DNA from 4 places in the Bradyrhizobium commune genome. Region 4 is predicted to be linked to each of the others. Evidence: predicted binding sites of a transcription regulator. Region 4 holds the regulator's gene; each other region holds the start of a gene.

Region 1 (7,157 bases), 1.3 Mb from region 4:
CGGCTGACCGAGGGCAAGACGCTGGTCATCGTCGAGCACGACATGAGCGTCGTGTTCGGCCTTGCCGACCGCATCTCGGTCCTGGTTTATGGCCACATCATCGCCTCGGGCACGCCGGAAGAGATCCGGCGCGATCCGAAGGTCAAGGAAGCCTATCTCGGCGAGGAAGCGCACTGATGCTCGAGGTCAGGGATCTCCACGCCTATTACGGCAAGAGCCACATTCTCCAGGGCGTCGATCTCGACGTCGGCGCCGGCGAAGTCGTGAGCCTGCTCGGCCGCAACGGTGTCGGCCGCTCCACCACGGTCAAGGCGATCATGGGCGAGGTCGCCCCGCAAGGCACGGTCCGCTTCAAGGGCAAGGACATCGCCGGCCTTCCCAGCTACAGGATCGCGCGCCTCGGGCTCGGCTATGTGCCCGAGCATCGCGACATCTTCCCGAGCCTGACGGTCCGGCAGAATCTGCTGCTCGGCGTCAAGGACACGCGCCGCCCCGGCAAATGGCGGCTTCAGGACATGCTCGACATGTTCCCCAATCTCGCTGCGCGCGCCGACACCGCCGCGGGCGTGCTGTCGGGCGGCGAGAAGCAGATGCTGACGACCTGCCGGACGCTGATGGGCGATCCCGACCTGATCATGATCGACGAGCCGACCGAAGGCCTCGCGCCGCTGATCGTGCAGCAGGTCGGCGATCTCATCGCCCGTATCGCACAGGCCGGCGTCGCCATTCTCCTCGTCGAGCAGAAGCTGTCGATCGCGATGCGCATCTCGAAGCGCGTCTACATCATGGGCCACGGCCGCGTGGTGTTCGAGGGCACGCCGGATGAGCTCAAGGCCAATGCCGCCGTACGGCAGGAATGGCTCGAAGTCTGACGTCGCCTCAGGTGACGTGCTCGTGAACGGCTGCGGCTTGCGCATACGCATCTGAATTCTGCGCTACATCTCACGCCCCTTAATCGAGGTATCGTCGCGACTGCCGACATCCGTGCGGCCGACGATAACCAAGAACAGAACTGGAGGACGTTGACGGCGGCCTGTGAGGCCAATGTCGATGCACTCTGCCAGGGAAGGAGATGCCGAACATGCCGGCAAGACAATTCGACTTCGTCCGTGGAGCTGCCGCGCTGATTGCGGTCCTGGGTGCCGCGTCTGTCGCGTTGGCCGGTAACTACGATACCGGCGCGACCGACACGACGATCAAGCTCGGGCAGACCATGCCCTATTCGGGGCCGGCCTCGGCCTATTCGGCGATCGGCCGCGCCGAAATCGCCTACTTCAAGATGCTCAACGAAAAGGGCGGCATCAACGGCCGCAAGGTCGAGCTCCTCAGCATGGACGATGCCTATTCGCCGGCGAAGACCGTCGAGCAGGTGCGGCGTCTCGCCGAGAGCGACGAGGTCTTCGCGATGTTCTCGATGCTCGGCACCGGCCCGAACATCGCGGCGCAAAAATATCTCAATGCCAAGAAGATCCCGCAGCTGTTCCCGTCGAGTGGCGCCAGCCGCTGGAACGATCCGCAGCATTTCCCCTGGACCACGGGCTCGCAGCCGACCTACCGGACCGAGGGGCGGCTCTACGCCAAGTGGATCCTGGCGAACAAGCCCGACGCCAAGATCGCCGTCATCACGCCGGATGAGGATCCCGGCCGCGACTATCTCGCGGGCTTCAAGCAAGGGTTAGGGGAGCACGTCAGTCAGATCGTGTCCGAGGCCGTCTACGAGACGACCGATCCGACCGTCGATTCCCAGATTGTCAAGTTCAAGGCCGCCGGTGCCGACGTGCTGTTCAACGAGTGCACGCCGAAATTCGCGGCGCAGGCGATCAAGAAGGCGGCTGAGCTCGGCTGGAAGCCGCAGATCATTCTTCCGGCCGTCTCCAATTCCGTCGGCTCGGTGCTGGTGCCTGCGGGACTGGAAAATTCCGTCGGCATCGTCACCGGCGCATTCCAGAAGGATCCCGGCGATCCGCGCTGGGCCGACGATCCCGGCATGAAGGCCTGGCGCGAATGGATGAAGACCTACAATTCCGGCGCCGATCCCGCCGACATCTTCAACGTCACCGGTTACACCATGGCGCAGATGATGGAGCTGGTGCTGCAACGTGCCGGCAATGACCTCACGCGCGCCAATCTGATGAAGCAGGCGCAGTCGTTCAGGGATGTCGAGCTGCCGATGCTGTTGCCGGGCATCAAGCTCAACACCTCCGCCGAGCAGGTCACGCCGATCCGGCAATTGCAGATGGCCCGCTTCAACGGCAAGTCCTGGGAGCTGTTCGGCGACGTGCTTGGCGAATAGCATGCCCCACCGCGATCGCTTCCTCCAGCCCTAGTGATGACATGACGACACCGACCGGTCCTCTCAGCGGCATCCGTGTTCTCGATCTGACGAGCGTGCTGTTCGGTCCCTATGCGGCGCAGATGCTCGGCGATTGGGGCGCAGATGTCATCAAGATCGAGCCGCCGACGGGCGACACTTGGCGCTATACCGGCGTGTTCCGGAACCGCGGCATGAGCGGCCAGTTCATGGCGGTCAACCGCAACAAGCGCAGCCTCGCGCTCGACCTGAAGCATCCGGACGGCAAGGCGGCGCTGGCCAGGCTGATCCCGACGGTCGATGCGCTCGTCACCAATGTGCGTCCCGCCGCGATGGCGCGGCTCGGCTTCGGCTATGAGGCCTGCGCAAAACTCAATCCGCGGCTGATCTATGCCGCGGCGACCGGGTTTGGGCAGGACGGCCCGTGGGCGGCACGTCCCGCCTTCGACGAGATCATTCAGGCGGCCTCGGGGCTCGCATCGTCGATCGGATCGGACGAGGAGCCGGAATTCATCCCGAGCCTCGTCGGCGACAAGATCTGTGCGATGGCGATGGTCGGCGCGGTGTCCGCCGCGCTGTTCCGGCGCGAGCGCAGCGGGCAGGGCCAGTTCGTCGAAGTGCCGATGCTGGAGACGATCGCGGGCTTCAACAGCATCGAGATGCTGGGCGGACACGCCTTCGATCCGCCGATCGGCCCGACCGGGTACAAGCGGATGAAGAATCGGCGCCCGGTGCGGACCAAGGACGGCTGGCTGACGATGCTGCCCTATTCGGGGGACAATTGGTGCGCCTTCTTCGAGGCCGTCGGCCGCCCAGAGCTGATCGAAGAGCTCGGCGTGCGCGATCCCGTGCTGCGCTCGCAGAACATCGACAAGGTCTACGATCGCATGAGCGAGATCGGGCCGACCCGCACCACGGCCGAGTGGGAGGAATTGCTGCTGCGGCTCGACGTGCCCCACACGGCTTTTGCGCGGCTGACCGAGATCGGCGATCAGCCGCACCTTGCGGCCGTCGGATTGTTTGCCGACATCGATCACCCGACCGAAGGTCGCATTCGCCAGGCGCGGCCTGCGACGAAATTCTCCGAAAGCCCGGCCGGCATTCACCGCATGGCGCCGCGCCTCGGCGAGCATTCGCGCGAGGTGTTGCGCGAAGCTGGGATGAGTGACGCGGAAATTGAAGCGCTGATTACGAACAAGGCGATTGGCGCGCCGTAGTGGCGCGCCGCGCTTGCGTCGGTCCGTTACCGCCTGCCGGCGGCTGACGCCGTCATGGTCGCCGGTCCAAAGCTCTGCTGCCAGTACATCTCGACCTGCTCGATCAAGGTCGGCGGCAGCGGAACGTAGTTGAGCGTTTCGGCCTGCGACTTGCCGTTCTCCAGCGACCAGCGAATGAAGTCGATGGCCGCCGCGGACCGTTCCGGAGATTTCGGCTGCTTCGGCATCAGCACGAAGGTCGTGGCCGTGATCGGATAGGCATCCTCGCCCGGCGCGTTGGTGAGGACGAGATGGAAGTCCCTGTCCGCCGTCCAGTCCGCGCTTGAGGCTGCGGCCTGGAACGATGCCGCGTCGGGGACGACGAAATGACCGGCGCTGTTCTGCACCACGCCGAACGAGATCTTGTCGAGCCGTTGCAGCGCATAGGCATATTCGAGATACCCGATCGAGCCGGGCACGAGGCTCACGAGGGAGGCGACGCCGTCATTGCCCTTGCCGCCGAGCCCGACCGGCCACTCGACCGCGGTGCCTTCGCCGACGCTCGTCTTCCATTGCGGGCTGACCTTGGACAGATAGTTCGACCAGTTGAACGTCGTGCCGGAGCCGTCGACGCGATGCACGACGGTGATCGGCGCGTTCGGCAGCTTGAGATCCGGATTGATGGCGCGAATGGCCGGATCATTCCAGGCCTTGAGCCTGCCGAGATAGATGCCGGCGAGCACCTCGCCGGTGAAGTGCATCTGGCCCGGCTTCACGCCGTCGACGTTGACGACCGGAACGACGCCGCCGATCACGATCGGAAACTGGATCAAGCCGAGCTTTTCCAGCTGTTTTGGATCCAGTGGCATGTCGGTTGTGCCGAAATCAACGGCGGCCTTCTTGATCAGGCCGACGCCGATGCTTGATCCCACCGCCTGATAGCTGACGGTGTTGCCGGTCTTCGCCTTGTAGATGTCGATCCATTTCGCCATCACGGGCGAAACGAAGGTTGAGCCTGCACCTGTGGTCTCGGCAGCGAAACTTTGCGTGACGACGACCAGAGCGGCGAGGACGATCGGGAGCCTGAAATGTTTCATCATGCGTGCGAGGCTAGCAGCACGAATCGGAAGCCTCTGTGGCTTATGTCACAAAACTGTAATATTTGCCGAAATTGTCGAGTTCTGTTTTTCCGATGAATAATTCCGTGATCCCGGTCACATCCAGCTGTCTCGGCCGTCCCCGGTTGCGGTTAGTTGGCTCACGCCCGTTCGCCAGCCCCGGCCACGGCCCGCCCTTCCGCCCGCGCGGGCCGTCGTATAAGAGTGATTTGCCGCCGGTACGGTCCGAATATCGCCGGATACGGAACGGATGGTGGCTGCGATTTCTTAATCCAAAGATCGCAGTCTGACATGTGATCGACGCAAGAGCGGACTGGCAACCGGGGTATGGCATGAAAGACCAACTGACGACGGCGCAATCCAATGGAGCGATGCGGCGTTGGGGGCCTCCCGGAATTGTGATGACGTTCGCGGCCGCAGCCGCGCTGGCGGCACTGACCACGGGCGCCATGGCGGCCAAGCAGCCGCGCCAGACCGTCGAGGCGGTCGCGCCGCGCGAAGCCGGCGAGCCGATGATGGCGGTGGTGTCGATCAAGAGCCAGCAGGTCACTTTCTACGATGCCGAGGGCTGGATCCTGCGCGCGCCGGTCTCGACCGGCACGACGGGGCGCGAGACGCCGGCCGGCGTCTTCGCCGTGATCGAGAAGGACAAGGATCACCACTCGTCCATGTATGATGATGCCTGGATGCCGAACATGCAGCGCATCACCTGGAACGGTATCGCGCTGCATGGCGGGCCGCTGCCGGGCTATGCCGCCTCGCATGGCTGCGTCCGGATGCCGTTCGGCTTTGCCGAGAATTTGTTCGACAAGACCAATATCGGCATGCGGGTGATCATCTCGCCGAACGACGCGGCGCCGATCGACTTCTCGCACCCTTCGCTGTTCGTGCCGAGCAAGGAGGCCATCGCGGCAGCGCCCTCGCGCGCCCAAAAGCTCTCCGTCGAGGCCGAAGAGGCCACGCGGGTCGCCGACGAAGCCAAGAAGGCTGCAGCAGCGGCGGCGAAAGAGGCGCAATCGCTTCCGGCGACGCTGCGCAAGCTCGAGCAGCAGAAGGCCCGCGCCGACGCCGAGAACGCCTATGCCGATAAATTGGTTGCGAATGCCAAGACCGATCAGGCCAAGGCCAAGGCCGACGAGCTGAAGCAGAAGGCCGCGACCAAGGCTGCGGATGCTGCGACCCAGCTCGACGCCGCCAAGACCGCCGCGCAGCCGAAGCGCGATGCGGTGGCGGCCACCAAGGACGCCGCCAAGGCGGCTGCGACCAAAAAGGCCGATGCCGTGAAGGCTGCAACCGACGCCAAGCTCGCGCTCGAGCCGGTCTCTGTCTACATCAGTCGCGCAACGCAAAAGCTCTACGTCCGGCGCAACACGCACAAGCCGGCACCGGATGGCGGCGGCGAGGTGTTCGACACCAGCATCGAAGTGCCCGTCACCATCCGCAATCCCGACCAGCCGCTCGGCACGCACATCTTCACGGCGATGGCGAAGACCGACACGGGCCTGCGCTGGAGCGTGGTCTCCATCGACGAGGGCGACACCGCCAAGAACGCGCTCGACCGCATCACCTTCCCGCAGGAGGTGCTCGATCGCATCGCGCCGACGGCGTTGCCGCGGTCGTCGATCATCATCTCGGACGAGCCGCTGAGTGCCGAGACCAACTACCGCACCGAGTTCGTCGCGGTCTTGAACAATCAGCCCCAGGGCGGCTTCATTACACGCAGGCCGACCGCGCCTCCCATGGCCGTTGCCAGCGATGACGGCTGGGATAATGGCGGCAACGGTTTTGGCGGCAACGGTTTCTTCTTCTTTGGGCAGCGCGATCCCAATCCGCAACCGGTGCAGCGCCGTCAGCGCGGCGGCCAGTACCAGTACTACCAGCCGGCGCAGCCGATGCAGCGGAGCTTCTGGTAATCACGGCCGGGCCGTGATCACCAGCGCTTGAATCTTCGCCTCGACCGGTCCGGATCCATGCTTGATCCGGATCGCCTCGGCGACGGCATCGGTCGCGGCCTGAAGCTTGCTCGCATCCCTGGCCTCGATCTCGCTGCGCAGCGGCGTTCCCTGGCAATATGCGAACGCGACTTGCTCGGCCGTCGGCGCGCGGCTGATCGCGGGTCGCGTTTCGATCGCGATGTCGCTGAACCCCGCGCGTTCCAGATCGGCCTTGATGACGGCCTTGTCGTGATAGCCGTGCGGTGTCCGTGCCATGAAGCGCGGCGGATCGTCGGGAAACATTTGTCCGAGCACATCGGTTGCTTCGTTCGCGAACACATTGTCCTCGATGCGGTCCCAGACATTGAAGACGAAGGCGCCATTCGGCCGCAACACCCGCTTCGCCTCCGCGTAGCCCTTGACGCGATCCGGAAAGAACATCGCGCCGAACTGGCAGCACACCACGTCGAAGCTGGCGTCCCCGAAGGGCAGGGCCGCGGCGTCCGCCTGGTGCCACGAGATGCGGTCGTCCTTGCCCTGGCGCTGCGCCGCGATCGCGAGCATCGGCTCGTTGAGGTCGGTCACGACGTAGCGAACA
Region 2 (7,157 bases), 1.6 Mb from region 4:
ATGAACTGCGCCGGCGACAGATTGACCGCAACCTGAAGCGGCTTCGGCCACGACGCCGCCTCGCGGCAGACCTGGCGCAAGATCCATTCGCCCATCTCGACGATCAGGCCGCTCTCTTCCGCGATCGGGATGAACTCAGCCGGCGAAACCTGGCCGCGCACCGGATGCGCCCAGCGCGCCAGGGCCTCGAAGCCGATGATCTCGCTCTCGGCAACGCTGTCGCGCGCGATGCCCTGCGGCTGGAACGCGAGCGACAATTCGCCGTTCTTGATTGCTTTCGACAGGTCCTGATGCAGCACGCGGCGATCGCGGATCTGCTGGTCCATCTCGGGCTGGTAGAGGCTGATCGTGCCGCGCGACTTTTGCTTGGCGCGGAACAGCGCCGCACCGGCATTGGCGAGCAGCGAGGCGCCGTCGGCACCGTTGTGCGGGAAGACCGACATGCCGGTGGTGACGCCGGCGCGCACCGCGCGGCCGTCGATCTGGAATTCCTGGGCGACGGCGTCGCCGAGCTGCTGCGCCAGCGCAAGGCCGGCCTCGGGCTGCTTGCCGTCGATGATCAGGCCGAACTCGTCGCCGGACAGGCGCGCCACCACGCCGCCGCGCGCGGCGTCCTGGAGCCGTTGCGCCACCTCGATCAGCAGCTTGTCGCCGAGCGCATGGCCGAAGACGTCATTGACCTCCTTCAGCCCGTCGAGATCGACGCAGAGGACGGCGAACTCCTCGTTGGTGCCCTCGCAGGCCTCGATCATCTGGGTCAGCGCCTGAAGGAAGGCGGCGCGGTTCGGCAGGTCGGTGAGGCCGTCATGATAGGCCATATGCGCCATGCGCGACTCGGTCTGCCGCCGGTCGGTGACGTCCTCGTGGGTCTTGATCAGATATTGCGGCTCGCCGCCATCGCCGAGCACGGTGGCGCGGCGGGTGAGGAACAGCCGCAGGCCATCCTTGGTGGAGATCGGATGTTCCTCGGTGACCATCCCGCGCTTCTTGATCGCGGCCTCGTCGCGCGCGATGATCAGCTTGGCTTCCTTGGCGTTGAAGATGTCGGAGGCGGTCAAGCCTGTGGCTTCCTCGCGCTTGCGGTTGAGGATCGTCTCCGCGCTGCGATTGGCGAGCAGATAGCGCCCATCCTTGACCTGCTCCACGATCAGAGCCACCGGGATGTTGTCGACCACGAGCTCGAGGAACTTCTTGGTGCTCTCCAGTTCCTGCGAGAGCGAACGCCGGTCGGTAATATCCTCGAACACGAGCAGCAGGAATTCCGGCTTGTTGCTCTCGTTGCGGACGACGATGCGGATCGAGGCGACCATGCGCCGCTCCGAGCCGCGCTCGACCTCGAATTCGTTGCGGTACTGGCCGTCGGGCGCCATGAGCGCCGCCCGGTCGGTCGCCTCGATGCTGGCCGCCGAGCTCGGCGCAAACAGCTCGCGCGCGCATTTGCCGACGGCCTGGTCCGGCGAAAAGCCCCAGAACCGCTCATAGGCATTGTTGGCGAAGATATAGCGGCCGTCCTCGATGCTCTTCGCGGCGACGCAGGCCGGCACATGGTCCAGCACGGTTTCCAGAAACTGTTTCGTGGAGGCGAGTTGCCGCGACAGCATGCGCTGCTCGCTAACGTCGAGATGCGTCGCCACCGAACCGCCATTCGGCAGCTCGAAATATTTCACCAGGATGGCCCGGCCGTCCGGCAGTTCGGTGATCAGGCCGTTGGGGCTTGCCGCCTTCTCGTAGAATTCGTCGTCGGAGACGCCGCCGAGCACCCCGCGCTGGCGCCGCAACTCGAGGATGTCGTAGCCGGTCATGTCGGCCCAGAGCTCCGACCGCAACAGGCCGTAGATCTCCAGATAGCGGTCATTGCAGAAGATGATGCGCCGCTGCGCATCCGTCATCACCACGCCCTGGTTCAGGTTGTTCATGGCGGAGGAGACGAAGGCGTTACGCCGCAACTGCGAACGCCTGGCCCGGTGCAATGCGGAATTGATCCACACGCCGATGGCCACCAGCAGCGAGCAGACGGCAATGCCGCAGATCAGGGCCTCCCAGACCAGGCTGGGATCGAGCCCGGGGAGATAGGCCTCCGGCGCGGACGGTTCGGACTGCGCAAAGGCGCGCGCAGGCGTGATCGCTCCGGACAGGCACACGACGACCTGCACAGCAATCAGAATGGTGCTGCCCGCGTGCCAGTTCTTCTCAGCCATCAGCCACCCGCGATTTCAACTGCGGATTGTCTGGCTTCACGGGTTTGGATCGGGTAAACGCCTGTAAGAACGACGGAAAAATGTGACGAGAAATACGGCAATTGCCCTGACATGATAAATGTTTCCTTAATGGAGAACATCCTTCGGGCCCGCTTTCCCGGCGAAGTCCCGGCGCAACCCATGACGAGCATCCTGAACGACCATGGATAGGGTCGACTGCGTCGTCATCGGGGCCGGCGTGGTCGGGCTCGCGGTGGCCAGAAAGCTTGCACAGGCTGGGCGCGAGGTGATCGTGCTCGAGGAAGCCGAGGCGATCGGCACCGTCACCTCCTCGCGCAACAGCGAGGTGATCCACGCCGGGATCTACTACCGCGCCGGAAGCTGGATGGCGCGCATGTGCGTCAGCGGCAAGCACGCGCTCTACCGCTATTGCGGCGAGCGCGGCATCCCGCACAAGAACTGCGGCAAGCTGATCGTCGCGACCAGCACGAAGGAAACCGAGAAGCTGCAATCGATCAAGGCGCATGCCGAGGCCAACGGCGTGCTCGACATGCAGCTGCTCTCGGGCGAGGCCGCACGCGCGCTCGAGCCGGCACTGGCCTGCGACGCCGCGCTGCTGTCGCCCTCGACGGGCATCATCGACAGCCATGCCTACATGCTCTCGCTGCGCGGCGAGGCGGAAGAGGCGGGCGCAGCCTTCGCGTTTCACACACCGCTGATCCGCGCCAAGGCGGCTGGTGGGATCATCGAGATCGACGCTGGCGGCGAGGCGCCGATGACGTTGCAATGCGGCCTTCTCGTCAACGCCGCCGGGCTATCGGCAACGACGGTCGCGCGCCACATCGACGGCATGCCGCTGGAGCGGATTCCGCCGGCCTACCTCGCCAAGGGCAATTACTTCAGCTGTAACGCCAGGGCACCGTTCTCGCATCTGATCTATCCGGTGCCAGAGCCCGGCGGGTTGGGCGTGCATCTGACGCTGGACATGGCAGGACAGGCGCGTTTCGGCCCCGACGTCGAATGGATCGAGACGATCGACTATGAGGTCGATCCGTCGCGCGCCGAGCGCTTCTATCCGGCGATCCGCAAATACTGGCCGACGCTGCCCGATGGCGCGTTGATGCCGAGCTATTCAGGCATTCGCCCGAAGATCGTGCCGCCAGCTGTCGCCACGCAGGATTTTCTAATGCAGGGCCCGCGCGACCATGGCGTCGAAGGCCTGATCAATTTGTTCGGTATCGAATCACCCGGACTGACATCGTCGCTCGCGATCGCCGATCACGTCGCCGAGCTCGCAAATATCTAGAGCGTTTTCGAGCGAAGCAGATACCGGTTCGCGCGAGAAAACGCGTCAAAACAAGAATCCGCCGCGCAACGATCGTTGCGCAGCGCGCATCTTGCGGCAGGGATGAACGCAAAAGCCCTCATCCCTGCGCGAAAGGGTACGGTCAAACTCTACGCTGTTACGGGGGGTTACTAGTGAAGCGTGTCGCCGGTGTGCTTCAGACGCTCGATCTGGTCCTTGACCATCAACTTCCGGCGCTTCAACTCAACAATTTGCAGGTCGTCTGTTGAAAGGTGCACGAGAGCTTCGTGCAATTCGTTTTCGAGAGTTTTATGCTTCCGTTCCAATTCAACCAGATGTGCCTGAATTGTCATTCGAAACCTCCTCGGTAGGGGTGAACCTTGGATTCGATCCGGACGAGGAAGTGTACATCACCGATTCGTTCTGTCGATGGGTATCCGTCGTCGCAGCGTCATTTTTGAATTTTCATATGTAATGAAGCGTGAGTAAGGAACCACGTGGCAAAAAATCCATGATATCAAAGTGCTTACGCAGGCAGCGTTGAGCGATCCACCGAAATATCTTGCGAGAGAACGGTGAGCGACGATCCAGATCGCTTGCGATCACGCCGCGCAAGGACGATAATTTCCACAGGGCATCCACAGCCTTAATCTCACGCCTATCGGTTTTTCGGCCACCGCAGACATGACCAATGAAGACGAGCGCGAGCTCGAAGCCGAACTCGCCCGGTTGCAGCAGGAACACCGAGATCTCGATGCGGCGATCGATGCACTGCATCAATCGCCAGCACCCGACCTATTGCGGTTGCAGCGGTTGAAGAAGCGCAAGCTGTTGTTACGCGACCGCATCGCCTTCATCGAAGACCAGATCACGCCTGACATCATCGCCTGATCCGACTGCCTGCGTCTTGCTGCGACGCGACGCGACGGCGTTCGATTCCACTTGACTCAATAAGAACAAAGAGGGAACATTCACACCCAACCGCCCAGGAAAACGCCGATGTCCGCAACCGCCCTCTTCGACAACAGCCACTATGAGCAAGCCTGCGATCAGGCCATCGCGATGTGCGACGGCAATCTGCGCAGCACCATCAAGGCGCTGATCATGGCCAACGAATATCTCGAAGCCGAGCTCGAGGAATTGCGGGCGGCGATCTCGGCCGGCTGCATTCCGGAAACCTCACGCAGCAAGGCGCGGAGCAGCGCCGCCTAGTTTTTGATACCGGAGCAACGCCATGTCCGATCTGACCTATTACGTTGCAATGCCCTTTTTGATCGATGCCGATGGATCGCCTGTCGCGGGCACCGCGGAGGAATGCCAGACATCGACCGCCGCGCTACGGCGCGCCGAGAACCTGGCGCACACCGCCGGCCATATCGGCGCCGTCGCATTCAGCCGCAGCGGCGATCCCATGACCGGCGAATTCGGCGACGCCAAACTGCTGCGCAAATTCGGCAATGTGCCGGAAGATCTCGCGACACTTTAGCGCTCGCTGCTGACAAGCCTGATCCGCGGCTCGTGCCGCCGGTGGGCCTTGCGCACATACATGGCGGCATCTGCCTCTTCCAGCGCACGGGCTGCATCGGATTGCGGGCCGAGCAGCGCGACGCCGGCAGAGGCGCCCGCAGTCACGTGCTGGCCGCGAAACACGAACGACAATTCGTCGACCGCCTGCTCGAAGATCACAGCCTTCGCCTTGGCGTCGGTCTCGCTGAGATTCCACAACAGCAGCGCGAACTCGTCACCGCCGAGACGGCCGACCACGTCGGACGCGCGGATCTGTCGCGTCAACGTGCTGGCGATCGCCTTGAGCACCTCGTCACCGGCGGCATGGCCGAAGGAATCGTTGATCGGCTTCAGCCGGTCGACGTCGAGCACGATCAGTGCGCCGCTGGCGCGGTAGCGCTTCATGTAGGCGATGGCGCGCTGGAGCTCGCGCTCGAAACCGCGCCGGTTGGGAATGTCGAGCAGGAAATCGGTGTCGGCAGCCGACTCGAGTTCCGCGACCCGACGCTGCGCCTCCTTGAGCTTGCTGCGCAGACCACGAATGGTCGCCTTGACGGTATCCTCGACATCGTCAGCGGCTGAGGCGCGACGACGCACCGGCGCCGCCGAACGCTTGGAGACCGTTTTGGGTCGGCTCCCGCTGGTTTTTCGGCCCTTTTTGGCCTTCGCAGCGGTCGCCCTTTTTGGTTTCTTCATGGGCTTCCTGCTCAATGAAGGCTTGCGGGGATTCACCAAGACAGGATAGTGCATTCCCTTCTCCTTGCCACCGCCTTGCGAGCCGCCGGCCGGAACCGTTAATCTGGCCTATGTTTCTGTTTTCCCGAGCACAATTGACGACATGACCGCGCCGATCGCCATCATCATGGGAAGCCAGTCGGACTGGGAGACGATGCGGCATGCTGCCGATACGCTCGCAGCGCTCGGGGTTGCCTGCGAAACCCGCATCGTCTCGGCACACCGGACCCCGGACCGGCTGTTTAGTTTCGCCAAAGGCGCCAAAGCTGAAGGCTTCAAGGTCATCATTGCCGGCGCCGGCGGCGCGGCGCATCTGCCCGGCATGGCCGCGGCGCTGACAGAACTGCCGGTGTTCGGCGTGCCCGTCGAATCCAGGACGCTCAAGGGCATCGATTCGCTCTATTCGATCGTTCAGATGCCGGCAGGCATCCCGGTCGGCACGCTCGCGATCGGCAAGGCGGGCGCGATCAACGCGGCGCTGCTTGCGGCCGCCGTGCTGGCACTGTCCGATCCGGCGCTGTCCGATCGCCTCGCCGCCTGGCGCAAGGCGCAGACCGAGGCGGTCGCCGAGCGTCCGGAGGACAAGGCGTGACTGACGGAAAGCAGGTGAAGCTGAAGCCCGGCGACACCATCGGAATTCTCGGCGGCGGACAATTGGGGCGCATGCTGGCAATGGCCGCCTCGCGGCTCGGCCTGCGCTGCCAGGTGTTCTCGCCCGATCCGGATTCGCCGGCCTTCGACGTCGTGCTGAACGCGACCTGCGCCGAATATGCCGATGTCGAGGCACTCGAGCTGTTCGCCAACGACGTCGACGTGATCACCTACGAATTCGAGAACGTGCCGTCGGCGGCCGCCATGGTGCTCGATGCGCGCCGCCCGGTGCTGCCGAATCGCAAGATCCTGGAGACCACCCAGGACCGGCTCGCCGAGAAGGATTTTGTGACGCGGCTCGGCATCGGCACTGCTGCTTATGCCGACGTGACCTCCGTCGCGTCGTTGCGCGAGGCGATCGCAAAGATTGGCCTGCCGGCCGTGCTGAAGACCCGCCGCTTCGGCTATGACGGCAAGGGTCAGGCCATCATCCGCGAAGGCGACGACATCGCCAAGGTGTGGACCAGCCTCGCCACCAAATCCGCGATCCTGGAAGCTTTCGTGCCGTTCGAGCGCGAGATCTCGGTGATCGCCGCGCGCTCCGCCGCAGGTCAGGTCGAATGTTTCGACGTCACCGAGAACGAGCACCGCGACCACATTCTGAAGATCTCCCGCGCGCCCGCGCCGATTCCCGATGCACTCGCCGAGGAGGCGCGCAGCATCGCCGGCAAGATTGCCACCGCGCTCGACTATGTCGGCGTGCTGGCGGTGGAGATGTTCGTGCTCGCCAACGGCTCCGGACCGAAGGTACTGGTCAACGA
Region 3 (7,157 bases), 1.2 Mb from region 4:
AGGCCGTTGACGATCAGGGGCTCAGCGACGACATCGATGGTGGCAACCCGCGGCACTGCCCGCAAAAACTGGCTGACATAGCCGATGGTGGCGCGACGGACATTGAGAACCTGGCGCGGCTCGGCGGTCGCAAGATCGATGACTTCGCCGCGGTGGCGGATGCCGATGCGACCGCTATCGCAGCGGTAATTGCCGAAGATCATCTTCAGGATCGACGATTTGCCCGCGCCGGACGGGCCTGAGAGCACGACGCACTCACCCGGATTGACGTGGAAGGTGACGCCGCTCACCACAGGCAGCTCGATGCCGCCTTGCAGGTGCATCGTAAAAGTCTTTTTCGCGTCAGCAATGTCGATCATGGCGGTCATTTGAAGGCTCATCTTAGAAAGTTCATGGCGGCAGAATCGAGGAGACGAGGAGTTGCGTATAAGGCTCGCGCGGATCGTCGAGCACCTGGTCGGTGAGACCGGTCTCGATGACGCGGCCACCCTTCATCACCATCACGCGGTGTGACAATAGGCGCGCGACCGCGAGGTCGTGGGTGACGATGACGACCGCGAGACCTAGCTCGGCAACGAGGCCACGCAGCAGGTCGAGCAGGCGCGCCTGCACTGAGACATCGAGGCCGCCGGTCGGCTCGTCCATGAACACCAGCCGCGGCTCGGTGACGAGGTTGCGGGCGATCTGGAGGCGCTGGCGCATGCCGCCGGAATAGGTGCGCGGCGCATCGTCGATGCGCGCGACGTCGATCTCGACACGGGTGAGCCAGTCCGATGCGGTCTCGCGGATGCGGCCATAGTGGTTCCAGCCCACCGCCATTAGCCGCTCGCCGACATTGGCGCCGGCCGAGACCGCCATGCGCAGGCCCTGCGCGGGATCCTGGTGCACAAAGCCCCAATCGGTGCGGAACAGGAAGCGCCGCTCGGCTTCGCCCAGCGTCGAGAGATCGCGGGTGACGCCGTCGCGCATCCGGTAGGAAACATGGCCGCCGCTCGGCGTCAGCTGGCCCGACAGCATTTGCAGCAGCGTCGACTTGCCCGAGCCGGACTCGCCGACGATCGCCAGCACCTCGCCGGGATAGAGCGCGAACGACACGTCGCGGCAGGCGGCGATGCGGCCGTAGGACTTGCTCAGCGACTCCGCCACCAGCAGCGGCTGATCGTTGTCCAGCATCTGCTCAGCCATTTGACGTCTCCTGCGCCTTGTCCTTGTACGGCGCGGCGCTGAGGGCGCCGTGATGGCCGGCGGCCTGACGTCCCTCGCAATAGTCGGTGTCGGAGCAGACGAACATGCGGCTGCCCTTGTCGTCGGTCACGATCTCGTCGAGATAGGAATTCTCGGCCGCGCACAACGCGCAGGGTGCGTTGAAGCGGTAGGGCTCGAACGGGTGATCCTCGAAATCGAGCGACAGCACCTGCGTATAGGGCGGGATCGCATAGATGCGCTTCTCGCGGCCGGCACCGAACAATTGCAAGGCCGGGCAATTGTCCATCTTCGGGTTGTCGAATTTCGGCGTCGGTGACGGATCCATGACGTAGCGCGCGTTCACCTTCACCGGATAAGCGTAGGCGGTCGCGATGTGGCCGAAGCGGGCGATGTCCTCGTAGAGCTTTACATGCATCAACCCGTATTCGGCGAGCGCATGCATGCGCCGCGTCTCGGTCTCGCGCGGCTCGAGGAAGCGCAGCGGTTCCGGGATCGGCACCTGATAGACCAGCACCTGGTTCTCGTGCAGCGCCGTTTCCGGGATACGGTGACGGGTCTGGATCACGCTCGCCTCGTCCGTCGAGGTCGTGGTGGCGACGCCGGCGGTCTTGGCGAAGAATTTTCGGATCGAGATCGCGTTGGTGGTGTCATCCGAACCCTGGTCGATCACCTTCAGCACATCCTGCGGTCCCAGGATCGCGGCCGTGACCTGCACGCCGCCGGTGCCCCAGCCATAGGGCATCGGCATTTCGCGGCTGGCAAACGGCACCTGATAGCCGGGGATCGCGATCGCCTTCAGGATCGCACGGCGGATCATCCGCTTGGTCTGCTCGTCGAGATAGGCGAAATTGTAGGCGGGCGCGTTCATTCCGCGGCCTCCTTCATGGCATCGGGCGTATTGGCCTCGGCAAACTCCTGACGCAGCTTGCGCAGCAGCCCGAGCTCGGACTGGAAGTCGACATAATGCGGCAGCTTCAGATGCTCGACGAAGCCGGTCGCCTGGACGTTGTCCGAATGCGACATTATGAATTCTTCATCTTGCGCCGGGGCGCCCACCTCTTCACCGAGCTCGCGGGCACGGAGCGCGCGATCGACCAGCGCCATCGACATGGTCTTGCGCTCGCTCTGGCCGAAGGCAAGGCCATAGCCGCGGGTGAAGCACGGCGCTTCCGTCGCCGAGCCCTTGAACTGGTTGACCATCTGGCATTCGGTCAGCTCGATCGAGCCGAGCGGCACGACGAAGCCGACGTCCTCGGCCGCGAATTCGACCTCGACCTCGCCGAAGCGTATCTCGCCGGCGAAGGGATGGTTGCGGCCATAGCCGCGCTGGGTGGAGTAGGCCATCGCCAACAGAAAACCTTCGTCGCCGCGCGCGAGATTCTGCAGACGCAGGTCGCGATCCGCCGGGAAGTTCAGGGGTTCGCGGGTGAGATCGCCGACGCTGGCGCCGTCCTCGGCCGACGGAGAGGATTCGATCAGCCCGTCGCGGCCAAGAATATCGGTCACGCGCGGCGTCGGCGCGGTCGAAGCTTCGGCCACAGCCGGCGCTTGGGGAACAAAGCCATTGGCGAGCGAGGGATCGAGCAGGCGGTGGGTGTAGTCGAAGGTCGGTCCGAGGATCTGGCCGCCCGGAATGTCCTTGAAGGTCGAGGACACCCGCCGCTGCACCCGCATCGCGCCGGTGTCGACCGGCTCGCTGGCGCCGAAGCGCGGCAGGGTCGCACGGAAGGCGCGGACCAGGAAGATCGCCTCGATCAGGTCGCCGCGCGCCTGCTTGATCGCGAGCGCCGCGAGCTCGCGGTCATAGAGCGAGCCTTCGCTCATGACGCGATCGACCGCAAGGCCGAGCTGCTCCGAGATCTGGTCGAGCGTGACTTCCGGCACGCTCTGGTCGCCACGGCGCGCATTGGCGAGCAGGAGATGGGCGTTCTCGATGGCGCGTTCGCCGCCTTTGACTGCGACATACATGCGTCAGCTCCCCTTGTTCGCGACACGCGTCGTGCGCGGGATCGCAACCACGGCGTCGTCGGCGACCAGCACCACATCGATGCCGCGCGGAAACAGCACCTCGTTGATCCGCAGCCGCTCGAACAGATTGGCCGGCTTGATCGACGCCTGGAGCGTGGCGACACCATCGATGCCGGGGCCTCGCAGCTCGAAAAAATGTCCGGCATCCAGGCTGTCGACCTGAATGATCACCGTGGTCGAACGATCCGGATATTCGCTGGTGCCGAGCGCAAAGCGCTCGAGCTCAGGCAGCAGGATGCCGTCGCTGATCAGCGCAAAGCTTGCGATCGAGGAATCCTGGATGACCGGCGCGCCGGTGTGGAACTTCAGCCATTTCACGACATCGGAATGCTCGGACATCCGCGCATCGAGCCAGAGCGGGGTGTCGTGATCGAACAGCGTCAGCGCGATCGCGGCTGTGCCGCGCATCATCGGCCCGGGCGCGCCCGCCATCGGCACGATGCGCTGGACCGAGCCCGGCCGCGCCATCGCGTCCATGACCGAGCGAAAGGTCGATTGCGCCGACAACACCTTGTCGACGAAACCCGGCGGCAGTTCCGCAATCGTGGTCATGGCCTCACCCCTCACCGCGCACCATGGTGTAGAAATCAACTTTCGTGGCGGCGGTCTCTGCCGCCGCCTGCTTCCGCTCGACCATAAGCTGCTCGCGCAACGGCGCGATAACGTCGCGCTCGACGATCGCGGCAAAATCCTGCGACTGCACCAGCGCATCGCACAGCGCGATCAGCCGCGCCTTCTCGCCGTCCCGCCCCAGCGTGTAGCCGAACCCGACCTCGCCGCTCGCAAGCCGCACCGCAGCACGCGACACCGTTGCCTCACCGAGGTTGAACGGCGCGCCGTCGCCGCCGACGCGGCCGCGCAGCATCACCAGGCCATTTTCCGGTGCGCGCAGATCCTGAAGGCCGGGCAAGGCGATAGCGCGGAGGCGAGCGGCGATCTCGCCCGCCTCCGCGTGCGCCAGCACCGCCATGGCGGCCTTGCGCTGGGCTTGCTGGGTATTGCGCTGGGTCACGGAATCCACCGACCTTGCCGAATCCAAGTTGTCTATGATAATAGACAACTTGATACGGAAGCGCCATGACTGTTTCGTGACAAACTCGTGATTTCTGGGCTAGGCTCGCCGGCGACATGAGCATGCAGGACACCGCCTCTTCAGGCGTCGCGCTGTGGCGCCTCGTTGCCGACGGCATCGAGCGCGGCATCGCCGACGGCCGCTTCGCCGCCGGCGACAAATTGCCGGGCGAGATGGAAATCGCCGAAACCTATCGCGTGAACCGCCATACCGTGCGGCGGGCGCTGGCAGCCCTTGCCGAGCGTGGCCTGGTGCGGGCCGAGCGCGGCAGCGGAACCTATGTCGAGGCGCAGAAGCTCGCTTATCCGCTGCGCTCGCGTACCCGCTTCTCCGAGATCGTCGGTGCCGGCGGCCGCGAGCCGCGCGGCCAGCTGATCGAGGCCGGCGAGGATGTCGCAACCCGCGAGCTCGCGCGCGAGCTGGGACTGAAAATCGGCGCGCCCTTGGTGCGGATCGAAGCTATTCGCCTCGCCGACCGCACGCCGATCTGCGTCTCCACCACCTGGCTGTCTGCAGAGCTGTTTCCGGGCGCTGGCGAGGTGTTTGCGGCGACGCGCTCGATGACAAAACTGCTCGAGCATTACGGCGTGCGCGACTATCGCCGCGGCGCGACCCGGATCACCGCAGGCATCGTCGACGCCACCGACGCCGCGCGGCTCGACCTGCCGCTGGGTCGGCCGATCCTGGTGGTCGACGCCACCGACCTCGACCTCGACGGCAAGCCCCTGGTGACGAAGCATTCGCGCTTTGCCGCGGAGCGGGTGGAGTTTCTGGTGGAGTCGTAAGGGGCTCTCCGCGAATCTGGACTCGTAGGGTGGGCAAAGGCGCGCTCTTCGCGCCGTGCCCACCATCTATCCAAGACCGCGACAGAAATGGTGGGCACGCTTTCGCTTCGCCCACCCTACGGCAGCTGCCAGTTACGCCACCGCTCTTCGCCCAATGATCGCAAAGCGCAGCTTGCCGGAGATGAAATCGATCGCGGCGACCGCGACCAGGATCATCAGGATCAGGAACGACACCTTCTGCCATTCCAGCACGCGGATCTGCTCGGCGAGCTGGAGGCCGATGCCGCCGGCGCCGACGATGCCGATGATGGTGGCCGAGCGGGTGTTGGACTCGATGAAATAAAGCACCTGGCCGGCGATGACAGGCAATACCTGCGGCATCAGGCCGAAGCGGATTTCGTGGAGCGCACTGCCGCCGGAGGCGCGGATGCCTTCGACCTGCTTCTGGTCGGCGCCCTCGATCGCCTCCGAGAACAGTTTTCCGAAGGCGCCGAAATCCGACACCGCGATCGCGAGCACACCGGCAAACGGGCCGAGGCCGACGACGTTGATCCAGACCAGCGCCCAGATCAGCGTATCGACGCCACGGATTGAATCGAGGAAACGCCGGATGGGAAAGCGGACGATGCTCGGCACGACATTGCGTGCCGCCAGCAGGCTGACCGGCAGCGCGAGCAGCGCGGCGAGCGTGGTGCCGAGCAGCGCGATCGACAGCGTCTCGCCCAGCGCCCTCAGATAGAGCGGCAGCGACGAGCCGGGATCGGGCGGGATCATCATCATGCTGATCCAGCCGAGCTGGCTCAGCCCAGAGAACAGGCGCGCCGGCGAAAAATCGAGATCGACCAGGCCGAACACGAAGATCGCGAGCGCGAGAGCGAGCATCAAGGGTGTCGCAAGGCGCGCCGAGGCCGGGCGGTTGAAGACATCGGGATAGCGCGCGCGGATCTCCGCGGTGTTGACGTCGGGCGGTTTGCTCAATTCCGCGCCTCCTTGCCGAACAGCCGGCCGCGCACCCAGCCGGTCGTGATGTCGATCAGGAAGACCGTGACGATGATAGTGATGAGGATCGCGCTGACGTCGGAATAGTAGAACTTGCGGATCGCGACGATGAGCTCCTGCCCGATGCCGCCGGCACCGACAAAGCCCATCACCGAGGCCTCGCGCACATTGATCTCGAAGCGCAGCAGCGCGTAGCTGGCGTAGCCGGCCGAGACCTGCGGCAGGATCGCAAAGCGCATGCAGGAGAGCCAGCTCGCGCCGGTGGAGCGGATGCCCTCGACCGGCTTCATGTCGGCGTTCTCGACGATCTCCGAGAACAGCTTTCCGAGCGCGCCAGTGGAGTGGATGGCGATCGCGAGCACGCCCGCCATCGGCCCGAGGCCGAAGGCGATGACGAAGATCAGTGCGAAGACGATGCCGGGCACCGTGCGGGCGAATTCGAGCAGGCGCCGAACCGTGAAGCGCAGCCAGGGCGCGGGCGAGGTGTTTTCAGCGGCGAAAAAATTGAGCCCGAAGGCGAGGACGGCGCCGGACAGCGTGCCGACATAACTGATCAGCAGCGTCTCGCCGAGCAGCTTCAGCCATTTATGCAGGCCCCAGAACCACTCGCCGAAATTAGTCCAGACCCGCTGACCGTTGTCGAGGGTGAGGATTCGGTCGAAATAGCTGATGAAGTTGCCGAAATAGGTGAAGAAGGTGCGCAAATTCACTTCGGCGCCGATCGAGGCCACGATCAGCGCGACCACGAACAAGGCGAGCCCCGCCAGCAGCCGCAGGCGCTTGCGCGCAACCGCCTTGCGATAGGTGGCGTTCAGGGCGGCGAGCTGCTGCTCGGGAAGGATCGCAACCGCAATCGTCATCGATCACACGGGTCCATCAAGAAAAGAGCCGGGTCCATCGACCCGGCTCGAGTAGCGTCGTCCCGACGAAATCAGGACGCCTTCTTGCGCAAAGCGTCGACGAACTTAATCAGCTCGATGGTCTTGTTGTAATCGTCGTTGGCGATCGGCTCCCACGGCTTGTTCTTGCCGTCGGAGAGCTTCTTGAACGCCTCGGGATCCTTCTGC
Region 4 (7,157 bases):
GTCGGTGAGGGCACCGCCGTCGAGTGGCCGGTTGGCGTCGGCGCCAAGGGCAACGAGGGCGTGTCGGGCAACATCAGCCAGACCAAGAACTCGATCGGCTACGTCGAGTACGCCTATGCCAAGCAGAACAAGCTGACCTATACCGGCCTCGTCAACAAGGCTGGCAAGACGGTGCAGCCGACGGTCGAGGCGTTCCAGGCGGCCGCTTCCAACGCCGACTGGGCCAAGGCTCCCGGCTACTACGTCATCCTGACCGACCAGCCCGGCGACAAGTCCTGGCCGATCACGGCTGCGACCTTCATCCTGATGCACAAGGAGCCGGCTGATAAGGCGGCGTCGAAGGAAGCCCTCAAGTTCTTCGCCTGGGCGTTCAAGAACGGCGCCAAGGCTGCCGAGGAACTCGACTACATCCCGATGCCCGACAGCGTCGTGACCCTGATCGAGAAGACCTGGTCGGCCGACATCAAGAGCTGAGCTCTTAAGTCTGTGCGGCCGGCAACGGCCGCATCAGAGACCGCAAGACCTCGGCCCCGGATCAGCCCAGTGCTGCATCCGGGGCCGAGACCGGTGACACAAAAACAAGTATCGTTTGTACAGGGGATCGGCGTGGCAGAAATGGCTGTCGAGAGCAATGTAGTTGACGCCGCCGGACCGTATGATCGCGCCAAGGCCTTGAGCGCGTTCAAGCTCGGTGACCTCACTTTTTACTGGATCACGCGCATCAGCGCGATCTCGGTGCTTCTCATTCTCGGCGGCATCATCCTGTCGCTGATCGTCGGCGCCTTCCCGGCGATGAAGGAATACGGCTTCGCGTTCCTGTGGACGCAGCGCTGGGCGCCGTCCGCCGATCCGCCCGTGCTCGGCGCGCTCGGCCCGATGTATGGCACGCTCGTGACCTCTTTCATCGCGATGCTGATCGCGATCCCGGTCGGTCTCGGCATCGCGATCTTCCTGACCGAGCTCTGCCCGCAATGGCTGCGCCGCCCGATCGGCATGGCCGTCGAGCTGCTCGCCGGCATCCCCTCGATCATCTACGGCATGTGGGGCTTCTTCGTGCTCGGCCCGTTCCTGGCCAACACCTTCCAGCCCTTCATGATCAAGATCTTCGACGGCGTCCCGGTCCTCGGCGCGATCTTCGCCGGTCCGCCGTCCTATCTCAGCCTGTTCAACGCCGCGCTGATCCTCGCCATCATGGTGCTGCCCTTCATCACCTCGATCTCGGTCGACGTGTTCAAGACGGTGCCGCCGGTGCTGAAAGAGGCCGCCTACGGCGTCGGCTGCACCACCTGGGAAGTCGTCCGCAGCGTGGTGATCCCCTATACCCGCGTCGGCATCATCGGCGGCGTCATGCTGGCGCTCGGCCGCGCGCTCGGCGAGACCATGGCGGTGACCTTCATCATCGGCAACTCGTTCCGGATCTCGTCCTCGATCTTCGCGCCCGGCACCACGATCTCGGCGGCGATCGCGAGCGAGTTCGCCGAGAGCGACGGTCTGCACCAGTCCGGCCTGATCCTGCTCGGCTTGCTGCTGTTCGTGCTGACGTTCTTCGTGCTCGCCGGCGCGCGGCTGATGCTGCTGCGTCTCGAGAAGAAGGCGGGGAAGTAACATGAACCCGATTTACGTACGCCGCCGCCGCAAGGACATCGTCATCCGCGGGCTCTGCATCGGTGCCGCCGCCTTCGGCGTCACCTGGCTTGCGCTGATCCTGATCACGCTGCTCTACAACGGCGTGGCCGGTCTCAGCCCAGAGTTATTCGTCGCCGACACTCCGCCTCCGGGCTCGACCGAAGGCGGCCTGCGCAACGCGATCGTCGGTTCGATCATCATGACCGTGATCGGCGTCGGCATCGGCGCGCCGCTCGGCATGTTCGCCGGCACCTACCTCGCCGAGTACGGCCGCAACGACAAGCTGACCTCGGTGATCCGCTTCATCAACGACATCCTGCTCTCGGCGCCCTCGATCATCATCGGCCTGTTCATCTACGGCGCGGTGGTGGTGCCGATGCGCGGCTTCTCGGCGATCGCCGGCTGTCTCGCGCTCGCCGTCATCGTGATCCCGGTGGTGCTGCGCACGACCGAGGACATGCTGCTGCTGGTGCCGAACGCGCTGCGCGAGGCGGCCTCCGCGCTCGGCCTGCCGCGCTCGCTGGTGATCAAGCGCATCGCCTATCGCGCCGCCCGTTCCGGCCTCATCACCGGCGTGCTGCTTGCCACCGCCCGCGTCGCCGGCGAGACCGCGCCGCTGCTCTTCACCGCGCTGTCGAACCAGTTCTTCAGCCTGAGCCTGAACAAGACGATGGCGAACCTGCCGGTCACCATCAACAACTTCGTGCAGAGCCCCTACGCCTATTGGAAGCAGCTCGCCTGGAGTGGCGCGCTGCTCATCACCCTGACCGTGCTTGCCCTGAATATTGGCGCGCGCATCCTTGGCGCCGAAAGGACCGCAAAATGAGTGATCTTTCCGTATCGATGAGCGCGTCCGGTGGACTGCCCCAGGCCCCCACGCTGCCCGAAGCCCCCGCCAAGGTGACGGTGCGCAACCTCAACTTCTATTACGGCGAGCACCATGCGCTGAAGAACATCAACCTGGTGCTCGGCGCCAACCGTGTCACGGCGTTCATCGGGCCTTCCGGCTGCGGCAAGTCGACCCTGCTGCGCATCTTCAACCGGATGTACGACCTCTATCCGGGCCAGCGCGTCACCGGCCAGCTCATGCTGGACCAGACCAACGTCCTCGACCCCAAGCTCGACCTCAATCTGCTGCGCGCGCGCGTCGGCATGGTGTTCCAGAAGCCGACGCCGTTCCCGATGACGATCTACGAGAACATCGCCTTCGGCATCCGTCTCTACGAGAAGATCTCGAAGTCCGAGATGGACGACCGCGTCGAGAAGGCGCTGCGCGGCGGCGCGCTGTGGAACGAGGTCAAGGACAAGTTGAATGCGAGCGGCCTGTCGCTCTCCGGCGGCCAGCAGCAGCGCCTCTGCATCGCCCGTACCGTCGCGGTGCGGCCCGAGGTGATCCTGTTCGACGAGCCCTGCTCGGCGCTCGATCCGATCTCGACCGCCAAGGTCGAGGAGCTGATCCAGGAATTGAGCGAGAACTACACCATCGCGATCGTCACCCACAACATGCAGCAGGCGGCGCGCGTCTCCGACAAGACCGCGTTCATGTATCTCGGCGAGCTGATCGAGTTCGACGACACCAGCAAGATCTTCACGTCGCCGACCGACCGGCGCACGCAGGATTACATCACCGGCCGGTTCGGCTGAGGAGACAGGACATGGGTTCGGAACATACCGCAAAAGCCTTCGACTCCGACCTTCAGGAGCTGACCCGGCTGGTCGCCGAGATGGGCGGCCTCGCCGAGCGCATGATCGTCGATTCCGTCGACGCGCTGATCCGGCGCGACGTCGCGCTCGGCCAGCGCGTGGTCGCAACCGACGTCGAGATCGACGCGCTCCAGAAGAAGATCGAGGAACGCGCCGTGCTCACCATCGCCCGCCGCCAGCCGATGGCGGTCGATTTGCGCGAGATCGTCGGCGCCATGCGGGTTGCGACCGATCTCGAGCGGATCGGCGACCTCGCCAAGAACATGGGCAAGCGCGTCGCGGCGCTGGAGACCGATTTTCATCCGCTGAAGCTGTTCCGCGGCCTCGAGCACATGACCGATCTCGTGCAGCAGCAGGTCAAGTCGGTGCTGGACGCCTATGCCGCGCACGATCTGCCGGCGGCGATGGCGGTGTGGAAGGGCGACGAGGAAGTCGACGCCATCTGCACCTCGCTGTTCCGCGAGCTCCTCACCTACATGATGGAGGATCCGCGCAATATCTCGTTCTGCATTCACCTGATGTTCTGCGCCAAGAACATCGAGCGGATCGGCGACCATGCCACCAACATCGCCGAGACGGTGTTCTACATGATCGAAGGTCAGGCCATCACCGACAAGCGGCCGAAGGGCGACATGACGACCTTCGCCGCGCCGGTCCCGAATACGTAAGGAGCGACGACCCCATGGGCGCACGCATTATGGTGGTTGAAGACGAGGAAGCTCTGACCGAGCTTCTGCGTTACAACCTCGAAGGCGACGGCTATGACGTCGAGACGGTGATGCGCGGCGACGACGCCGACACCCGTCTCAAGGAGCACATCCCCGATCTGATCGTGCTCGACTGGATGCTGCCGGGTCTCTCCGGCATCGAGCTGTGCCGACGGCTGCGCGCCCGGTCCGACACCAAGCAGCTGCCGATCATCATGCTGACCGCACGCGGCGAGGAGAGCGAGCGGGTTCGCGGGCTCGCGACCGGCGCCGACGACTACATCGTCAAGCCGTTCTCGGTCCCCGAGCTTTTGGCCCGCGTGAAAGGCCTGCTGCGGCGCGCAAGCCCCGAGCGGCTCGCCACGGTGCTCGCTTTCGGCGACATCGAGCTCGACCGTGAAAAGCGCCGCGTGGCGCGCTCGGGCCGGCCGATCGATCTTGGCCCGACCGAATATCGCCTGCTCGAGTTCTTCCTGGAGCATCCCGGTCGCGTGTTCTCGCGCGAGCAGCTGCTCGACAGCGTCTGGGGCCGCGACATCTATATCGACGAGCGCACCGTCGACGTGCATATCGGCCGCCTGCGCAAGCTGCTCAATCTCGGCCGCGAGCAGGACCCGATCCGCACCGTCCGCGGCGCCGGCTATGCGCTGGATGATCGGTTCGCGAAGGCCGAGCAGACGTAAGCCGACCTGAAGCGCGATGAGATTGGGATGAATCGTCATCGCGCTTTAGGTTGTTGTTCGAGCATGATCTTTTCGGAAAACCGCTGCGCACTTTTCCGGATCATGCTTTAGCGAGCTGCCGCTACAAAATCGGTGCCGTCCCGGCGAAGGCCGGGACCCATAACCCCAGGGCGTAGTTGTTGCGCGAAGAGGGTAACTCCGAGTCTCCTTAACCACATCTGCCGGTGGTTATGGGTCCCGGCCTTCGCCGGGACGACAGCGGAGTTTGTTGAGCCGTTATCACGACGGCTCCTAAACTTGACTCAGATCTATCTCAGCGCGGCGGCTTCGCGGGCGCCCGCCGCCGATCCGCGGCCGGTTGATACGCCACCCGCGAATGCTGGGCGCAATAGGGCAGGCCGGAGAGCGCCTTGCCGCCGCAGAAGAAGAAATCCGGGCTCGAGGGATCGCCGACCGGCCAGTGGCAGGTCGCCTCGTTCAGCTCCAGCAGCGACAGCCGCTGGCTCATCGGCACCACGTTGTCGTAGGTGACCGGTTCGGCCTCGACCTCGATCTCGAAGGCCTGCGCCAAGGCGGTGTTGCCGCGCGCAATGGGACGGCTCACCCGCATCATATGCTGCGCGGGACGCGCCTTGCGCGGCCGGGGAGCCGCCGACGACGGGCTCTTGGCACGGCCGGACAGGCCGAGCCGGTGCACCTTGCCGATCACGGCGTTACGGGTCACATTGCCGAGCTCGGCCGCGATCTGGCTGGCCGAAAGTCCTGCTTCCCAGAGCTTTTTCAACTGCTCGACGCGATCGTCGGACCAGGTCAAAACCGTCATTGCACCCTTTCCTTCGTCGCGCGCCAGCCATCCTGGGGCGGCACGACGAATGCCTAAGCCTCGAAAAACCCATGCCGCCAGAATCCCTTAAGGCTCGCCGGGCACAACAATGCGCCCGAACGTTTACGCCGGTACATGAGGACTTTTGGGATCAGAACTGCCGCACGAGATGTCGTATCTGACAAGCCAAACGCTACAATATGGCGTGACTCGCGCGCAAGAGTCCGCCGACTCGCTTCCACATGTTCCGTGGCGAAAACTCCGCAAATTCGCCACCGCAAGACTACGGATTCAGCGTTTCGCGAGGCTGTCCGGTGGCATTGACACCCGTGGCGCCAAGCATAAGATAGTGACGCGTGCCGCCCTTAAAAGGCGGCACGTTTCGTTTTCCGGACCGGTCAATGGTGCGCTGCGTAAGGCGCCTCAGGCCATCCGAAACGCCCAAATGACAGCCAAAAGAGACGGTCATGACCAACAGCGCCGCGCCGCATCTGCTTCCCGTTTTCGCCAGGGCCAACATCGGCTTCGAGCGCGGCGAGGGCGTCTGGCTGATCGCGACCAATGGCGATCGCTATCTCGATTTCACCTCGGGCGTGGCGGTGAACGCGCTCGGTCATGCCCATCCCGCGCTGGTCAAGGCGCTGCAGGAGCAGGCCACAAAACTCTGGCACATGTCGAACCTGTTTCAGAGCCCGGACGGCGAGAAGCTCGCTGTCCGCCTCTGCAACGAAAGCTTTGCTGACTTCGTATTCTTCTGCAATTCCGGCGCCGAAGCGCTGGAGGGCGTGATCAAGCTGGTGCGGCATCATCACTTCTCCAAGGGCCATCCGGAGCGTTACCGCATCATCACCTTCGAAGGCGCTTTCCACGGCCGCACGCTGGCGACCCTGGCTGCCACGGGCTCCGAAAAATATCTCGAAGGCTTTGGTCCGCCGATGGATGGCTTCGACCAGGTGCCGCATGGCGACATCGAGGCCGTCAAGAAGGCGATCGGTCCGCAGACCGCCGGCATCCTGATCGAGCCGATCCAGGGCGAAGGCGGCGTGCGTTCGTCGCCGCCCGCCTTCCTCAAGGCGCTGCGCCAGCTTTGCGACGAGAAGGGCCTGCTGCTCGCGTTTGACGAGGTGCAGACCGGCATGGGCCGCACCGGCGATCTCTTCGCTCATCGGCGCACTGGCGTCACACCCGACGTGATGTCGCTCGCCAAGGCGCTCGGCGGCGGCTTCCCGATCGGCGCAGTGCTCGCCACCGCCGACGCCGCGGCCGGCATGGGTCCCGGCTCGCACGGCTCGACCTTCGGCGGCAATCCGCTCGCGATTTCGGCGGCGAACGCCGTGCTCGACGTCATGCTCAAGCCCGGCTTCTTCGATCACGTGCAAAAGATGTCGCTGCTGCTCAAGCAGAAGCTCGCCTCCGTGATCGATCGTCATCCCGACATCGTCAGCGAAGTGCGCGGCGAGGGGCTCTTGATCGGCATCAAGGCCGTGGTGCCCTCCGGCGATCTGGTCGCAGCGCTACGCAATGAAAAGCTGCTCACCGTCGGCGCCGGCGACAATGTCGTGCGTTTCCTACCGCCCTTGATCGTGACCGAAGCGGAGCTCGAGGACGGCGTCG

The links. Region 4 encodes PhoB, which activates phosphate uptake and scavenging genes when phosphate is short. Its sites were predicted from a motif close to TGTCATNNANCTGTCAT; they were not measured.
Region 1: the regulator PhoB is predicted to act here: its motif matches at 4,651-4,667, upstream of pstS (phosphate ABC transporter substrate-binding protein PstS).
Region 2: the regulator PhoB is predicted to act here: its motif matches at 3,943-3,959, upstream of IC761_RS06340 (YdcH family protein).
Region 3: the regulator PhoB is predicted to act here: its motif matches at 4,312-4,328, upstream of phnF (phosphonate metabolism transcriptional regulator PhnF).

Annotation. Positions count from the first base shown of each region.
Region 1 is NZ_CP061379.1:6,059,999-6,067,155, reverse strand. It holds gene IC761_RS28450 (ABC transporter ATP-binding protein) at 1-177, shown strand, start outside; gene IC761_RS28445 (ABC transporter ATP-binding protein) at 177-872, shown strand; gene IC761_RS28440 (ABC transporter substrate-binding protein) at 1,082-2,293, shown strand; gene IC761_RS28435 (CaiB/BaiF CoA transferase family protein) at 2,335-3,528, shown strand; gene pstS (phosphate ABC transporter substrate-binding protein PstS) at 3,555-4,607, opposite strand; gene IC761_RS28425 (L,D-transpeptidase) at 4,958-6,538, shown strand; gene IC761_RS28420 (class I SAM-dependent methyltransferase) at 6,539-7,157, opposite strand, start outside.
Region 2 is NZ_CP061379.1:1,315,591-1,322,747, reverse strand. It holds gene IC761_RS06350 (sensor domain-containing protein) at 1-2,198, opposite strand, end outside; gene IC761_RS06345 (NAD(P)/FAD-dependent oxidoreductase) at 2,401-3,504, shown strand; gene IC761_RS06340 (YdcH family protein) at 3,675-3,857, opposite strand; gene IC761_RS06335 (YdcH family protein) at 4,189-4,395, shown strand; gene IC761_RS06330 (hypothetical protein) at 4,504-4,716, shown strand; gene IC761_RS06325 (hypothetical protein) at 4,739-4,990, shown strand; gene IC761_RS06320 (GGDEF domain-containing protein) at 4,987-5,706, opposite strand; gene purE (5-(carboxyamino)imidazole ribonucleotide mutase) at 5,849-6,337, shown strand; gene IC761_RS06310 (5-(carboxyamino)imidazole ribonucleotide synthase) at 6,334-7,157, shown strand, end outside.
Region 3 is NZ_CP061379.1:922,782-929,938, reverse strand. It holds gene phnL (phosphonate C-P lyase system protein PhnL) at 1-368, opposite strand, end outside; gene phnK (phosphonate C-P lyase system protein PhnK) at 391-1,185, opposite strand; gene IC761_RS04420 (alpha-D-ribose 1-methylphosphonate 5-phosphate C-P-lyase PhnJ) at 1,178-2,074, opposite strand; gene IC761_RS04415 (carbon-phosphorus lyase complex subunit) at 2,071-3,174, opposite strand; gene phnH (phosphonate C-P lyase system protein PhnH) at 3,178-3,786, opposite strand; gene phnG (phosphonate C-P lyase system protein PhnG) at 3,791-4,255, opposite strand; gene phnF (phosphonate metabolism transcriptional regulator PhnF) at 4,363-5,091, shown strand; gene phnE (phosphonate ABC transporter, permease protein PhnE) at 5,224-5,973, opposite strand; gene phnE (phosphonate ABC transporter, permease protein PhnE) at 6,066-6,950, opposite strand; gene phnD (phosphonate ABC transporter substrate-binding protein) at 7,022-7,157, opposite strand, start outside.
Region 4 is NZ_CP061379.1:7,352,587-7,359,743, reverse strand. It holds gene pstS (phosphate ABC transporter substrate-binding protein PstS) at 1-474, shown strand, start outside; gene pstC (phosphate ABC transporter permease subunit PstC) at 616-1,605, shown strand; gene pstA (phosphate ABC transporter permease PstA) at 1,607-2,452, shown strand; gene pstB (phosphate ABC transporter ATP-binding protein PstB) at 2,449-3,270, shown strand; gene phoU (phosphate signaling complex protein PhoU) at 3,282-3,998, shown strand; gene phoB (phosphate regulon transcriptional regulator PhoB) at 4,013-4,720, shown strand; gene IC761_RS34540 (GcrA family cell cycle regulator) at 5,034-5,543, opposite strand; gene IC761_RS34535 (aspartate aminotransferase family protein) at 6,011-7,157, shown strand, end outside.